2 regions of the Promicromonospora sp. NFX87 genome follow, and region 1 is predicted to be linked to the other one. Evidence: predicted binding sites of a transcription regulator. Region 1 holds the regulator's gene; the other holds the start of a gene.
The links. Region 1 encodes Rex, which represses fermentation and respiration genes when NADH is low (regulators of the CRP and FNR family bind a similar motif). Its sites were predicted from a motif close to CTTGTGAANNNNTTCACAAG; they were not measured.
Positions count from the first base shown of each region.

Region 2: the regulator Rex is predicted to act here: its motif matches at 4,888-4,907, upstream of mqo (malate dehydrogenase (quinone)).

Region 1 covers NZ_CP183413.1:5,592,882-5,600,774, forward strand. Annotated here, with positions in the region: gene mmuM (homocysteine S-methyltransferase) at 1-463, opposite strand, end outside; gene ACNYC2_RS25095 (helix-turn-helix domain-containing protein) at 473-1,066, opposite strand; gene ACNYC2_RS25100 (NCS1 family nucleobase:cation symporter-1) at 1,286-2,905, shown strand; gene ACNYC2_RS25105 (aspartate/glutamate racemase family protein) at 2,908-3,672, shown strand; gene ACNYC2_RS25110 (hypothetical protein) at 3,646-4,080, opposite strand; gene ACNYC2_RS25115 (hypothetical protein) at 4,077-4,493, opposite strand; gene ACNYC2_RS25120 (hypothetical protein) at 4,947-5,822, opposite strand; gene ACNYC2_RS25125 (redox-sensing transcriptional repressor Rex) at 6,047-6,694, opposite strand; gene ACNYC2_RS25130 (glutaredoxin family protein) at 6,755-7,003, opposite strand; gene ACNYC2_RS25135 (Pr6Pr family membrane protein) at 7,013-7,687, opposite strand; gene ACNYC2_RS25140 (HAD family hydrolase) at 7,765-7,893, shown strand, end outside.
Region 2 covers NZ_CP183413.1:1,169,055-1,176,947, reverse strand. Annotated here, with positions in the region: gene ACNYC2_RS05215 (N-acetyltransferase family protein) at 1-379, shown strand, start outside; gene ACNYC2_RS05210 (N-acetyltransferase family protein) at 456-1,091, shown strand; gene ACNYC2_RS05205 (GNAT family N-acetyltransferase) at 1,156-2,373, shown strand; gene ACNYC2_RS05200 (SCO4848 family membrane protein) at 2,478-2,696, shown strand; gene ACNYC2_RS05195 (TetR/AcrR family transcriptional regulator) at 2,793-3,344, shown strand; gene ACNYC2_RS05190 (pyridoxine/pyridoxamine 5'-phosphate oxidase) at 3,408-4,061, shown strand; gene ACNYC2_RS05185 (maleylpyruvate isomerase family mycothiol-dependent enzyme) at 4,109-4,801, shown strand; gene mqo (malate dehydrogenase (quinone)) at 4,925-6,427, shown strand; gene ACNYC2_RS05175 (MFS transporter) at 6,449-7,729, opposite strand; gene ACNYC2_RS05170 (ArsR/SmtB family transcription factor) at 7,791-7,893, opposite strand, start outside.

The DNA.
Region 1 (7,893 bases):
CGTCCGGTCCGGCGTCGGCCAGGACTTCCAGCCGACGTCGGTGCCACGCTGCCAGCTCAGCCACGCTCAGCCCGTACCGGCCCCGGTACTCCGACCCGTCGGCCAGCGTCGCACCGTAGGGGCCCACCGACGCGGCGACCCAGCGTTCCCGCCCGTCGTCGGCCAGCTCGTCGCGGGCGTCGCGGCCCAGCTCGACGCTGCGCCGGAGCAGCCGGACGGCGTCGTCCCGATCGATCCCGCGGGCCTCGAAGCCGTCGAACGAGGCCTGGTAGCTCGCCGTCGTGGCGATCACGGCGCCGGCGCGGAAGAACGACAGGTGGGCGGCCTTGATCTCGTCGGGGGCGTCCGTCAGCAGCCGCGCCGACCACAGGTCGTCCGACAGGTCGTGCCCGCGCGCTTCGAGCTCGGTCGCCAGGCCGCCGTCCGTGACCAGGACCGTGTCGTCGTTCTCCAGGAATCCCACGGGGCGACCCTAAGGGTGCACGATCAGCCACGTCGCGACCGCCGGCCGCACACCCGCGTTCCGGATCCGGTGCGGCACGGAGCACGGGTAGCTGATGGAGTCGCCGGCCGCCAGCACCACCTCGTCGTCGGCCAGCTCGACGGTGAGCTCGCCCGCCACGACGTTGCCGATCTCGTAGCCCTCGTGCTTGAACAGGTCGACGTCGCCGAGGGTGGCCGTGGCGCCGGGCGGGTAGATCGACTCGAAGAAGTCGAGACCGCTGGTCGGGTTGGGCGAGAGCCGGCGGAAGGTGACCCCGCCGTCGAGGGTCACCGGGGACGCCTCCCAGCCGCGGGTGACCGCGATCCCCGCGTGGTCGAGCTCCGTCGTCCCGCCGCGCGGGACGGCGACGGCGTCCGGCGGCTCGAACACGTCGGACAGCGAGACCCCCAGCGCGTCGGTGATCGCGAGCAGGCGCACCACCGAGGGGCGCATGACGTCCCGTTCGATCTGCGAGACGGCGCTGGCCGAGATCCCGAGCGTCGCGGCGAGGCTGCGTGCGGACACACCACGCGCCACGCGGAGGCCGCGGAGCCGGGCACCGAGGGACGGTTCGGAGGACACCGCCGCATCGTACGAGTGCTCCGGGCCTCGTGCGGCCCTCGCCCGCACGACACACCGGGCGACACGCACCGGTTCACGTACCCGACACGCCCCGAAACATGCGTGAAGCGGTCACTGAACATGAGCCTTACGACGTGGTTACCCCGGGGAAACCAGCCGCCTCCCGTTAACCCATAACTTCATATCGACCCAGCGACCACGCTTCGGAAGGCAGTGCTCATGACCGAGAACACGGAGGTGGCGGCCTCCTCGGCGACCGCACCCCAGAACCCGCCCGGCGCCGTCTCCGGCGGTGAGCACGACCTGGTCGAGGCCGCCGGGCACCCGGTGGGGTCGGGCAACGTCAAGCCCTCCTACGACCCCCGCCTCGCCAACGAGGACCTGGCCCCGCTGCGGGAGCAGAAGTGGTCGTCGTACAACATCTTCGCCTTCTGGATGTCCGACGTGCACAGCGTCGGCGGCTACGTCACCGCCGGCAGCCTCTTCGCGCTCGGCATCGCGAGCTGGCAGGTGCTGCTGGCCCTGCTGGTCGGCATCGTCATCGTGCAGGTGTTCACCAACCTGGTCGCGAAGCCCAGCCAGAGCACCGGCGTGCCGTACCCGGTGATCAACCGCGCAGTCTTCGGCGTCAAGGGCGCGAACATCCCGGCGATCATCCGCGGCCTCATCGCCGTGGCCTGGTACGGCGTGCAGACGTTCCTCGCCGCGCAGGCGCTGAACATCGTGTTCCTCAAGTTCATCCCTGCCAGCGCCGCGCTCCTGGAGCCGACGTTCCTCGGGCTGAACGCCCTGGGCTGGATCTCGTACGCCGTGCTCTGGTTCGCGCAGGCAGCGCTGTTCTGGAACGGCATGGAGACCATCCGGCGGTTCATCGACTGGGCCGGTCCCGCCGTCTACGTCGTGATGATCGTGCTGGCGGTCTACCTCGTCTCGGAGGCGGGCTGGTCCAACATCAGCCTGGACCTCTCCGAGGGCGAGCCGCTGACCGGGTGGGCCTCGGTAGGGGTCTTCTGCACAGCGGTCGCGATCGTCGTGTCGTACTTCTCCGGGCCGATGCTGAACTTCGGCGACTTCGCGCGGTACGGGCGCTCGTTCAAGGCCGTGAAGCGCGGGAACCTGCTGGGCCTGCCGGTCAACTTCCTCTTCTTCTCGCTCCTGACGGTGATCACGGCGTCGGCAACAGTGCCGGTGTTCGGCGAGCTCATCACCGACCCCATCCACACCGTCGAACGCATCGACACCCCGTTCGCCATCCTGCTCGGCGGCCTCACCTTCGTCACCGCGACGGTAGGCATCAACATCGTCGCGAACTTCATCTCCCCCGCGTTCGACTTCTCCAACGTGGCCCCGCAGAAGATCAGCTGGCGCATGGGCGGCATGATCGCCGCGGTCGGGTCCGTGGTCCTGCTGCCCTGGAACTGGTACAACGACGCCGACGCGATCCACTACACGCTCGGCGTGCTCGGCGCCCTGATCGGCCCGCTGTTCGGCATCCTCATCGCCGGCTACTACTTCGCGGCGAAGCAGCGGGTGCTCGTCGACGACATGTTCACCATGTCGCCCGAGGGCGCCTACTGGTACACGAACGGCTACAACCGCAACGGCGTGCTGGCGATCTTCCTGGCCGGCGTGCCGACCGTCCTCCTGGGCGTCCTGCCCAAGCTGATCGCCGACCTCGGGTACTTCGACATCTCCTGGATCGGGAACTACACCTGGTTCATCGGGTGCGGCCTCGGCTTCGTCGCCTTCTGGTGGCTGGAGCGGCTCAGCCCGCAGATCCCGTCGTTCGACGGCGTCACCGAGGGTGTGGCCGACGGCGCAGCGGGCACCAAGGCCTGAAGGTGCGGATCCACCTCATCAACCCCAACACCTCCCGGGCGATGACCGACAAGATCGCGGTCACCGCCCGGGAGGTCGCCGGGCCGGACGTCACCGTCGTCGCCACCTGCCCGGACCCCGGTGCTGGACCGGCCGCCGTCGAGAGCCACACCGACGAGGCGTGGGCGGCGCTCGTGGTGGCGCAGCAGGTCGCGGCGGCGGAGGCGGCCGGCGTCGGTGCGAGCGGCGGAGGGGCGGTCGACGTCGGCCCCGCGGACGGCTACGTCGTCGCCTGCTTCGGCGACCCCGGCCTGGACGCCGCCCGCGAGCTCACGGACGGCCCGGTCGTCGGGATCGCCGAGGCCGCGATGCACGTCGCGACCCTGTCGGGCCGCACGTTCGCGGTGGTCACCACGCTGTCGCGCACGCTGGGCCGCGCGCACGACCTCGTGCGGCGCTACGGCTTCGAGGACGCGTGCGTGGCCATGTACGCGGCGGACGTCCCGGTCCTCGAGCTGGAGGACGCCGGCTCGGCCGCCCGGGAGAAGATCGCCGAGCTCTGCGAGCGCGCGGTCGGCGACGACGGCGCGGACACCGTGGTGCTCGGCTGCGCGGGCATGACCGACCTCTGCGCCGACCTCACGAAGCGCACGGGGGTGCCGGTGATCGACGGCGTGGCGGCCGCCGTCGGCCTGGTGTCCGGCATGGTCCGGATGGGCGTCGGTACGAGCAAACGCGACGAGTACGCGCCCCCGCCCCGGCTACCGGGGAGCGGTTCGAGGATCTGACCCCTGGGACGCCTCGCGGTCGGCCGTCCAACGGTAATCACCTGGGGGCAGCGCAGTTCCCGGCGGCACAGGCTCGGTGCGGCGCCAAACCTCACCCCGGCGATCGACGCCAACCGCTACGACCCTCGCGTCCGCGGAGCCGATCTCCTCCCACAGGTGCTCGGAGATGAGTCGAAGCGCGCCCTCGGTCGGATCGACGTCAGGAAAGGCATCCCGCGCGTCTTGCTGGGCGAGTTCGATGAATCGCTGCAGGCCACCCAGGTCGACGATGAACTCCACGGGAGCTTCTTCAGGCGGCACCCGCACAAGAGCGCGAGCCTCCCGCGCGTCGACCTCGATGCGGTCCAGAACCTCGCCACCCCGAGAGATCAGGTCACGGGCGAGGTCGCGGCTGGCCCCGGAGATCAACACTGGGCTCCTGACGGGTAGGCGGTGATCACGCGATGACTAACGCGGGCCACGGAAACCTTGGGGTAGTACGACCCCACGGCCTCCTTGGTGCGGTTGTCGATCAGCAGGATCTTGCGTGAATAGCAGAACGTATCGTCGGACGCCCGGTACCTGATCTTGTCCGGATCCCTGAGCGCCCAATGGATCCCGTAGTCGCCGGTGTCACGCCAGTTTTCCTGCGCCACCGCGGCCCGAGACTGCCACTCGCTCAGATGCCTCTTGAGAATATGCCTGTATCCCCAACGCTCGTTGCCACACGTCAAGTTCGAACCGCCGTACGTGATCGACTTGCCGCCGACGTGACCCTGAGAACGGCCCTTGAAGGCTCTGATGACCTTCAGACTGCTGCCGAAGATTCCGCATGCGCCCATGTCTCGCTCGGCGTTGCCGCCAACCTATCCATCTGGATGTCTTCTGCAGACTCAGCAACCCACGAGTATTGCGGGCTTCCCGGCCCCATGGCCTGATCTGAGTCTCCCGAAGAGTGCGTCAGACTTTCAGAAGCCGCTGCGCCACCCATTCCAGTCCCCACCATTGCTGCTGCGACGATCAGCGTGGCCAGCTGTCGAAAGCGGAGTCGGTTCAAGAGTCCCCCATAGTTCTGACCGCCACAGCCCAGGCGGCATGGGCAACACGCTAACTGCATGGGCGCGCGGCAGCACCTGGACATTGAGCCGGGATGGGCCGTCAGAACAAGCGAAACGAGTATGACCCCATACCCCGGCAAGCGGTTCGCGGAACCAACGGGGCTGACTCCCCTTCAGCAGGCTTCCGAGGAGCTGCAACCCCAGGTCTACGGCACCCTAGAGCCTGTTGAACCATGGTCAGGAGCGTGGCTCCGCCGTCGCCGCGCGGCGCACCAGCACTACCCAGGCCACGAACCAAGGGACGGCCCATACGGCGGACATCATGGCCGCGCGGTCCAGGCCGGCAACGCCGAGCAGGTCCCGCGCTCCGGCGATGTCGTTCGTCGCGACGACCGAGATGCCGATGAGAACTACAGCGACGCCCAGCGGCACGACCCAGAGCGACACCACGACACCCCGAGACCTGTCGCTGCCGCCTGGGCCACCGTCACCCAGCAGCGTGTCGGCCCTACGCATCACCGTGACCAGGACGACTGCGCCGATCGGCGCGGCGACCAGCACCACGCCGAGGATCACCGGGGCGACGATGGCCAGTGTCGACATGCTGGCGTCGAACAGGGCAAAGACGAGGAACCCGATCGGGGACAGGCCGACAATGAACCATCCCCAGACGGTTCCGTGCCGTACGGACCACGGCAGCGTGATGAACGTCCTCGGACGCCCGGCAAAGAGGTCTTCGTCCGTGTAGCCCGCGGGGTCCACCGGATCACCACCGGCCGCGATCAGCAACCGGTCCGGATGCCCGACGCCGAGCCTGGCATCGGAACGGATCGCCGCGACCCGCGCCCGGCGCTCTGCGTCGGTCAGGCCCTCTCCGGCGAAGCTGACGAGCCGCCCCGTTCGGGGGTCCACGTGCTCCAGGTCGGCCGGTCCCGTGCCATGGACGAGCGTGACGTATCCCGCCACGCGCTCCCTGGCCTCCCGGGTGCCCCCGGCAGTGCCGAGCGCCCGCGATACCGTTACCCCGATCGCTCCCGGCAGGCCGACCAGGGCGGCAAGAATCGGCTGGTCAGCGACCCAGAGCAGCACCAGCGCCACCACGCAACAGGCCATGCCGATCCCCAGGCACCAACCATCGACGGCGGACAGACGGTGCGCGGAGACCCCCGACAGCGTCCTTCGCCTGATCCTCGGGTGCCATTCCTCAGTCATTCGGGTCCCCCGGTCGGCCAGCGCATCAGCACAGCCATTCCTATCAGCGCGGCACCAGCCAGAAGGCGTCGCTGAGCCGCACGAGCGGAAGATCACCCGGCACGGTCAGCCTTCGGGGCCGAGAGTCAGAGCGCCGCGGCTCGTGTCGCCGCGTGGAACGCCAGGATCTGCAGCTCGCCGCCGACGTCGACCGAGCGCACCACCACGTCGTCCGGCACCTGCAGCGCGACCGGCGCGAAGCTGAGGATCTCGCGGACGCCCGTGGCCACCACGGCGTCGGCCACGTCCTGGGCCACGTGGCCCGGCAGCGCGAGCACGACCATGCTGACCCGCTCACGCTGGATGATCTGCGCGACGTCGCGCACGTGCTCGACTGTCACGCCCGCCACCCGCGTGCCCACGACGTCGGGCGACGCGTCGAGCAGCGCCACCACCTGGAAGCCCCGCGTCGTGTAGCCGGAGTAGTTCGCGAGGGCGTGCCCGAGGTTACCGATGCCGACTATCGCCAGCCGGTGCTCGGTCTCGAGCCCCAGGGCGACCGTGATGTAGGAGGCGAGCGACTCGACGTCGTACCCGACGCCGCGAGTGCCGAACGAACCCAGGTAGGACAGGTCCTTGCGCAGCTGCGCCGAGCTGACGCCCGAACGCTCGGCGAGCTCCGTCGACGAGGTGAGGGCCACCCCCTCGGCCGCGAGGTCCCGCAGGGCGCGCAGGTAGTACGGCAGCCTCCCTACGGTTGCTGCCGGAACTGTCCCGTCACTGAGTTCGACCACGTGCTGCTCCCCTCCCCGCGACCACTGTGTCGCGGGCGTACGCACACACTGCCGGGATGATCATGCCAGGAGGCGGGCCAGACGCGCACCGTCCACGCGCCAGAAACCTTGCTGGACCCCGTCCACCTCGACCACGGGGACGTAGTCCCCGTACTTCTCCCGCAGTGCGGGCGCGCTGTCGATGTCGACCTCGCGCCATCGGGCTCCTGCGCCCTCGCACACCCGCACCACCACGGCGCGTGCGTCTTCGCACAGATGGCACGCCTCGCGTGTGTACAGGACCACCCGGGCATCGGCAGGACTTGTCACGACCCGAGGTTACGTCACGCGCGGGACCGAACCGTCCGTACCCGGCAGCCGTACGTCTGCCCACCGCACGCCCCAGGCCAGGACCAGGAAGACCACGGCGACGAGGGTGGCGTTGGTCAGCGCGGCGCCGTAGCCGAGCACGGTGACGTCGAGGAAGGGGTACGGGTACCAGCCCGTGGCGGCGCCGCGGACGAACGTGTAGACGAGCCACGCGATCGGGTAGACGACCGACCACCACACGGTCTGCACGCTCACGCGGGGCCGGGGACCCACCCACAGCCAGACGACGACGGCGAGGAGCGGCGCCAGCACGTGCAGCATCGTGTTCGCCACGGCGCCCGACGGCGTCAGCGTCGTCAGGCCGCGCAGCACCGTGTTGTAGACGATCCCCGTGACGGCGATGCACAGCAGCGCGTCGAGCCGCAGGACGCGGAAGACCGGACCGTCGCGCCGCGGGTCCAGCGCCAGCGCCAGCGAGACGCCGCCGATCAGCAGGTTCGACTCGATGGTGAAGTAGCTGAAGAGCCGGACGAAACGCTCGGCGTGGGTGGGCGCGATACCCGGGCCGCCGACGATCGCGGTGACGAGCTCGATCGTGAAGCCGCCGAGGGCGACCACGGCCACCAGGAGGTGGAGGACACGCGCGAGGGTGGCCCGGTCCGGCCCGCTGATCTCTTGGCTCACGCCCCGGTTCTATCACCGGCTGCCGCTGCCTGCCCGGTGTGACCTGCACTACGTGGCGCGCGGATAGAGTGGCCTCCATGCCGTCGACGCACCCCTCGTCCGCCACCGCGGCGTTCTTCGACGTCGACAACACGATCATCCGCGGTGCGAGCGCTTTTCACCTGGCCAAGTCCGCGTACCAGCGCAAGTTCTTCGGCACGCGGGAC
Region 2 (7,893 bases), 2.1 Mb from region 1:
GGTCGCAGATGCAGCAGCCGGTGGGCAGGACGTCGTCGGCTTCGCCTACGGTGCGCCGTACTCGTCGCGCGAGGCCTACCGCTGGTCGGTCGAGACCAGCGTCTACCTGGAGCCCGGCCGCCGCCGGACGGGCGCGGGCCGGGCGCTCTACGAGGCCCTCTTCGACCGGCTCGCCGAACGCGGGTACCGCCGCCTGGTCGCGGGCCTGGCCCTCCCGAACGATGCCAGCCTCGGCCTCCACGTCGCGCTGGGCTTCGAGGTGGTGGGCACGCTCCGCGAGATCGGCTGGAAGCACGGCCGGTGGCACGACGTGATGCGGCTGCAGAAGGACCTCGCGCCCGGCCTCGAAGGCGCACCGCCGTCGGGCGAGCCCGGCTGACCTACCCGCTCGGCCCACGGTCGTCAAGCCCGCGCTGCGATCATCGCGTCCGGCCTGTTCAGGGCAGGATCCGTGCATGGACAGCATCGTCCGCGTCGCGACTCCAGACGACGCCGCAGCCTGCGCCGCCATCTACGCCCCGTTCGTCGCCGACTCGGCGGCGACCTTCGAGACCAGCCCGCCGGACTCCCGCGAGATGACGCGCCGGATCGAGCGGTTCTTCGGCCGCGAGACCTGGCTGGTGCTCGAGGCGGACGGCGTGGTGGCCGGCTTCGCGTACGCCAGGCCGTTCGCGGACCGGCCGACGTTCCGGTGGACGCTGGAGACCAACGTGTACGTCGCCGCCGACCACCAGCGGCAGGGCGTCGGTCGCACCCTCTACAGCGCGCTCCTCGCGCGGCTCGCGCGCCGCGGGTACCACCGCGCCATCGCGAGCATCGTGCTGCCGAACGACCCGGCCATCGCGCTGCACGAGGCGGCGGGCTTCCACCGTGCGGGCTCGTTCGAGAAGATCGGCTGGAAGCTCGGCCAGTGGCACGACGCGGTGCTCTTCCAGCGCGACCTCGTGCCCGACGACGGCTCAGCCCCCGGGGACCGCCGGGCCGACGCGGAGCTGCCGGGCCTGCTCACGCCGGAACCGCTCGAGGTGACGCGCACGCCGCTGTTCCGGCCCCACCCCGCGGAGGAGCTGGTCACCTACTTCGGGGACTGACAGCCGGAAGCTCGGCCTGGATTTCCGATGGATGCACGCGGGCCCGTTGCCTAGGGTCGCCTCCATGAGCCTCACCGTGCGACCCGTCGAGTACGCAGACCAGCCGGACTACACGCGCCTCGGCGGAGAGGCGTTCGGCACCCCGAGCGACGGCCGTCCGGTCCCGACGCGCGAGGAGTGGGAGGCCGCCGGCTTCCGCGAGTGGGGTGCGTTCGACGACGACGGCCTGGCCGCACGCCTGCGCGTGTACGGGTTCACGTCGTGGTTCCACGGCGCACGGGTGCCGACGGCGGGCATCGCCGGGGTCGCCGTCGAGCCCGAGCGGCGCGGGTCCGGCCATCTCGGCCGCCTCTTCGACGCCGCCCTGGAGCAGGCGCGGGAGCACGGCGAGGTGATCTCCACGCTCTACCCCACGGCGCCGGGCATCTACCGCGGGCTCGGCTACGAGGTGGTCGGCTCGTTCGACGACGTCGACGTCCCCCTGCTGAACCTGAACCGCGTGGCGGCGCCGGAAGGCGTCGTCACGCGCCGGGCGGGCATCGCCGACTTCGAGGCCATCGTCGCCGTCCACCACCGGTGGGCCGCCGCCCAGAACGGACCGGTGTCGCGGGCGGAGAAGCCGTTCTGGACCCCGCCCGAGAAGTTCTTCGCCGACTACACGGGCGTCACCCTCGCGATCGACACGACCCAGGGCGCCGCGGGCGAGGTGATCGGCTTCGCGAGCTGGATCCGCGGCGAGGGCTACACGCCCGCCACCGCGCTCATGGAGGTCGACGACCTGATCGCCCTGACGTCCGACGCCGCCCGCGCCCTGTGGCGCACCATCGGCAGCTTCTCGACGGTGGTCGGCACGGCGCGGGTCTCGACGTCGGGCCTCGATCCCGCGTGGCTGGTGCTGCCCGACCTGACCTCCACGGTGCACTCGGCCCACCCCTACATGCTGCGGATCCTGGACGTGGCCGGGGCGCTGGGCGGCGTCCGCTCGCCGCTGGAGGGGGCGCGCGTCCCGTTCGCGGTCCGCGGTGCGCGGGATCTCGACGGCGCGTGGACGCTCACGGTGTCCGACGGCGTCACGCACCTCGAGCGCGACACTCTCGCGGTCGAGGACGCGCACCACGAGCGGCCAGTGCTCAGCCCGAACGGGCTGGCGCTGCTGTACGCGGGCGCGCAGTCCGCGGCGAACCTGCGGCTCGCGGGCCACCTGACCGGCGCCCCGGACCACGACGCGACGCTGACCGCCCTGCTCCCCCACCGCCAGCTCCACGTCCGCGACTATTTCTGACCCTGATCCCGGCCCAGGATGGCGACGGTTGACCATGCACTTGCTGCCAGGACCGGGGCATTCTTGGCAGCAAGCGCATGGTCAACCGCCGCCATACTGGAGCCGTGGAGATCTCCGTTGGTTGGTCCGTCGTACTTCTTGCCACCGCTGCCTGGAACCTGCTCATCTGGCCGCGGTTCTGGCAGCGCATCGCCGCCGACCCCCGGTCGCGCGACGCCGACGGGCGGGCGACGAAGTTCCTCACCGTGCACAGCGTCCTGATCGCGGTCTCGCTCGCGCTCGCCCTGGCGGTCGGCGTGCTGGGCGTCATCAGCCTGTTCTGACCCGACCCCGGCGGGGCGCCCGGATCACGCAGCTGACCTGGGCGTTCGATCCGTCATTGGTTGCGCACCATACCTGGAGGTAGGTATGGTGCAGCGATGAGCACGCCGACCGCACGTGACCGCCTCATCGACGCCGCGCAGGATCTCTTCGCCGTCCAGGGGGTCGGGCCGACGAGCCCCCGCGCGGTGCTGGCGGCCTCCGGCGTCGGACAGGGCAGCCTCTACCACCACTTCCCCACCAAGCACGACCTCGCCGTGGCGGCCGTCGGCGCGACCGTCGACCAGCTCCTCGCCCGGGCGATGACGACGCTGGGCAGCGACTCCCCCGCGATCCAGCGGCTCGTCGACTACCTCGAACGGCCGCGCGACGCCCTGGCGGGCTGCAGGATCGGCCGCCTCACCGCCGAACAGGCAGTGCTGGACGACGACGGCCTGCGCGACGTGCTCACCGCCTACTTCGTGCGCCTGCTCGGCACCCTCACCACGATCTTCCGCGAGACCGGGCTGCCCGACGACGTCGCCCGCGACCGGGCGCACGCCGCCCTCGCGATCATCCAGGGCGGCTACGTCCTGGCCCGCGCCACGCAGGACCCGGAAGCGCTGACCGCGGCGGTGCGCGGCTTCGTCGGCCTGCTGACCACGAACTGAGCAACCAGCTGACCCACCAGCTGACCCACGAGCTGACCACCAGCCGACCACCAAGGAGAACCCGTGACCTTCCGCGAGCGCCTGCGCGCCCTGCCCACCTTCGCCCGGCCAGGGCTCCCGGCCTTCGACCCCGACGCCGCGCCGCCCACGCCGCACGAGCTGTTCGTCGCCTGGATGGACGAGGCGATCGAGGCGAACCTGCTCGCGGCGCACGCCATGACGCTCTCGACGGCCGAGCCCTCGGGACGTGTGCATGCCCGGACCGTGTCGCTCAAGGACGTGACGGCGGACGGCTGGTGGTTCGCCTCGCAGTCGTCGGGTCCCAAGGGCCGCGAACTGGCGGCCAACCCGCATGCGGCGCTGACGTTCTTCTGGCCCGAGCTGGGCCGCCAGGTCAAGGTGACGGGCAGCGCGGCGTCGGCGGGCGAGGAGGCGAGCCGTGCGGACTTCCTCGCACGACCCGACGCCTCGCGGGCCGCCGGGATCGTCAACCGCCAGAGCGAGCCGCTGTCGTCCCGGGAGGAGTACGTACGGGCCTTCGAGGAGGCCCTCGCCGCGGTCACCGCCGACACCGAGCTGGCCGCCCCGGACTGGACCGCGTACGTCCTCGCTCCGACGGAGGTCGAGTTCTGGCAGGCGCCCGACGACGGCCCGCACACCCGTCTGCTGTACCGGGCCGAGGCCGACGGCTGGGCCCGCGGCCTGCTCTGGCCCTGAACCCTCCGCACGTACTCCATGACGCCGCCCCGACGAAGGAGCCCCACATGAGCAGCACAGAGAACAGCACCGTGAGCAGCACCAGCACCCTCTCGCACGCCCTTGCCGACTCCGACGCCGGCCTCGACACGCTGGTGTCCGCCGTCGGGCAGCTGACCGAGGCGGACCTCGCCGCGCCGTCGACCCTGGAGGGCTGGACGCGCGGTCACGTGCTGTCCCACATCGCGGCCCTGGGCAACGCGCTGCGCGGCCAGGCGCAGGCCGCCGGACGCGGCGAGGTGGTTCCCGTCTACGCGAGCCAGGAGGCGCGCAACGCCGGGATCGAGGCGGGCTCGGGCCGCACCGTGACCGAGCACCTGGCGGTCCTCGGCGCCCTGCGCGACGACCTGGCGAGCGCCTGGCCCGAGCCCGGGTCGCCGCTCTGGGCCGCCCCCAGCGGGTACCGTGGCGGACCCCTCTCGGGCTGCCTGCTCGCCTGGTGGCGCGAGGTGCGGATCCACTCGGTGGACGCCCTGGCCGGCACGTCCCAGGAGGTCGGGTACGAGACGTGGGACGACGCCCTGTGCGACCACCTGCGCGAGTTCCTGGCGGTGCGGCTGCCCGACGGCGTCGCCGTCGACGACCTCGCGGGCGACCCGCGGGACGTGACGGCGTGGCTCGCCGGGCGCGTGCCCGCGACCCCGCTGCCGGGTGGGCTGCCCGAGCTGGGGCCGTGGCCGTCCGCCGTCCCTGCCAGGTGAGCGGGGCGTGAGCAGGGCGTGAAGGCGGCGGGCGCTGTGAGCGTGAGGGAGGTCACGGATCGCATCACGTGATTCACGCCACAGCGCTCGTTCAACTTTTCACAAGCCCGCTATCGTTCTTCCGTGACTTCTTACCTCCAGACAGCCCCGCGTCCCTCCGAAGAGGTCGACGTCGCGCTGATCGGCGGGGGGATCATGAGCGCCACCCTCGGCGCGCTGCTCACGATCCTCGAGCCGACCTGGCGTATCGGAATCTACGAGCGCCTGGACGAGGTGGCGCTCGAGTCGTCGAACCCGTGGAACAACGCGGGTACCGGCCACGCCGCACTCTGCGAGCTGAACTACACGCCGGAGCGCAAGGACGGCTCCGTCGACATCTCCAAGGCGGTGAAGATCAACGAGCAGTTCCACACCTCCCGCGAGTTCTGGAACCACCTCCTGACCGCCGGCCTGATGGAGGGCACCGACTTCATCAACGTCACGCCCCACATGACGTTCGTGCGCGGCGCCGAGAACGTCGACTTCCTGCGCCGCCGCTACGAGGCGCTCAGCGCGCACCCGCTGTTCAGCGACATGGAGTTCAGCTCGGACCCCGAGGTCATCGGGCAGTGGACGCCGCTCATGACCCAGGACCGCGACGCCGACGAGCCGATCGCGGCCACGCGCTCCGTCGCGGGGACCGACGTCGACTTCGGGTCGCTGACCAAGAAGCTCGTCGAGTTCGCCACGTCGCACAACACCGAGCTGCACCTGAACCACGAGGTCCGGGGCCTGAAGAAGCTGCGGGACGGGCGCTGGCGCCTGAACCTGCACGACCGTTCCTGGAACGCGGGCACCCGCCGTCGTACCGTGCGGGCGAAGTTCGTCTTCGTCGGCGCGGGCGGTGGCGCGCTGCCGCTGCTGCAGGCTTCCGGCATCAAGGAGGCGCGCGGTTACGGCGGCTTCCCGATCTCCGGCGAGTTCCTGCGCACGGACAACCCGGCCATCGTGTCCCAGCACCAGGCCAAGGTGTACGGCAAGGCCGACGTCGGCGCACCGCCGATGTCCGTGCCGCACCTGGACACGCGCATCGTGGACGGCAAGAGCTACCTGATGTTCGGCCCGTACGCGGGGTTCAGCCCGAACTACCTGAAGAAGGGCAAGTACCTCGGCCTGATCACGTCGCTGCGCCTGCACAACATCGGCACGATGCTCGGCGTCGCGGCGAAGAACATGGACCTCACCGCGTACCTGGTCGGCCAGGTCGTCGCCGCCCCGGAGACCAAGTTCCACGAGCTGCAGCGGTTCATGCCGACGGCGCAGCCGGGCGACTGGGAGCAGATCACCGCCGGCCAGCGCGTCCAGGTGATGAAGTGGGTCAAGGGCAAGGGTGGCGTGCTGGAGTTCGGCACCGAGGTCGTCGCGGCCAAGGACGGCACCATCGCCGGCCTGCTCGGCGCGTCCCCGGGCGCCTCGACCGCCGTCGCCGCCATGACCGGGCTGCTCGAGCGCTGCTTCCCCGAGCGGTACACCGAGTGGAAGCCGCAGCTCACCTCGATGATGCCGAGCCTCGACGGCGGCGCGGACTACGACGCCGCGGAGCTCACCGCGGCGGACGCGGCCCGACGGGTCCCCGCAGGAGCCTGAGCACCACCGCCGACGGGACGGCTAGACGCCCAGCCGTCCCGTCGGCAGCTCCCGCATCCGCGCGAGCGGCGAGAGCAGCACGCCCCAGCACGCGAGGCAGTGCACGGCCGCCATCACCAGGATCGTCTCGCGCACGCCGATCTCCCCGCCGAGCCAGCCCGCGACGACGCCGGCCGCCGGCATGGTGCCGAAGTTCACCACCTGCATCACCGTCATCACCCGGCCACGCAGGCCGGCCGGCACGTACCGGAGCCGCCACGCGTTCCGGATCACGTTGCCCGCCACCACGAACAGTCCGGTCAGGAAGCCGCCGGCCGCGCTGAGCGCCGCGCCAGACCCTGGCAGGCCCGCGCCGACGAGCAGCGCGGCGGGGCCGCAGAGCACCAGCAGCACCGTGGAGGCCCGCCCGCTCCCGAGGACCCGGCTCAGGTACGGGGCGACGAGGGCGCCCACCACCCCGCCGCCGCCCGCCACCGCGAGGACGGCGCCGACCCCTGCCTCGGTCAGGTGCAGGTCGCGCACGAGGAACAGGACCAGGAGCGCCCCGTACCCCGCGAGCCCGAAGTTGGACAGGCCGCCGATGCCCACGAGCCACGGGATGTAGCGGTCGCGGCGCACCAGGTCCACGCCCTCACGGATGCGCGTGAGCAGGGGTTCGGCCGGGCCGTCGGGCGCCTTCGCCGGCCGGGGCAGCCGGATGCGCCACAGGCACACGGCCGACCAGAGAAAGGTCACGGCGTCGAGCGCGATCCCGGCCGCGGCCGTGAGCCACTGGGCGAGGAGGCCGCCCAGACCGGGCCCCGCCACCTGCGCGGCGGACTCCGTACCGAACAGCCGCGAGCTCGCGGACTCGAGCTGCTCGGCGGGCACCACCTCGGGCAGGAACACCTGGTACGCCGTCCGGAAGAACACCGTGCAGACCCCGCCCACCAGACCCACGGCCACTATGTGGGTCAGCGTGAGGACGTCGAGCGCGAAGGCCAGCGGCAGGCTCCCGAAGGCGGCGGCGGACACGAGGTTCGCGACGATCATCACCCGCCGGGCAGGCAGCCGATCCACCCACGCGCCCGCCGGCAGGCCGATCACCAGCCACGGGAACCACGTCGCGGCCGCGATGAGCCCCATCCAGGTGGGCCCGGCGTCGAGCTGGGTCACCGCGAGCAGCGGCAGCAGCGTCGAGGTCGTCGCGTTGCCGAGGAGGCTCACGCCCTCGCCCAGCCAGAGCAGGCCGAAGGCCCGGTTGCGCCCGAGGGGTCCCGCGTCGGAGGTGGTGCCGCGGGGAGGCGCTGTCGACGTCGTCATATCGACAGGCTAGACGTACAAGACTTCTTGTACAAGTACTCTTTTTCAGTTCGAGGCAGGGCTAGGGCTGCGAGGGGAACGCCCGCGCGAACAGGAAGACGTGCTCACGCTCGTCCGCGCCGTCCTGGGCCTCGACTGCTCTGCTCCGTTCCTTCCAGCGGCCC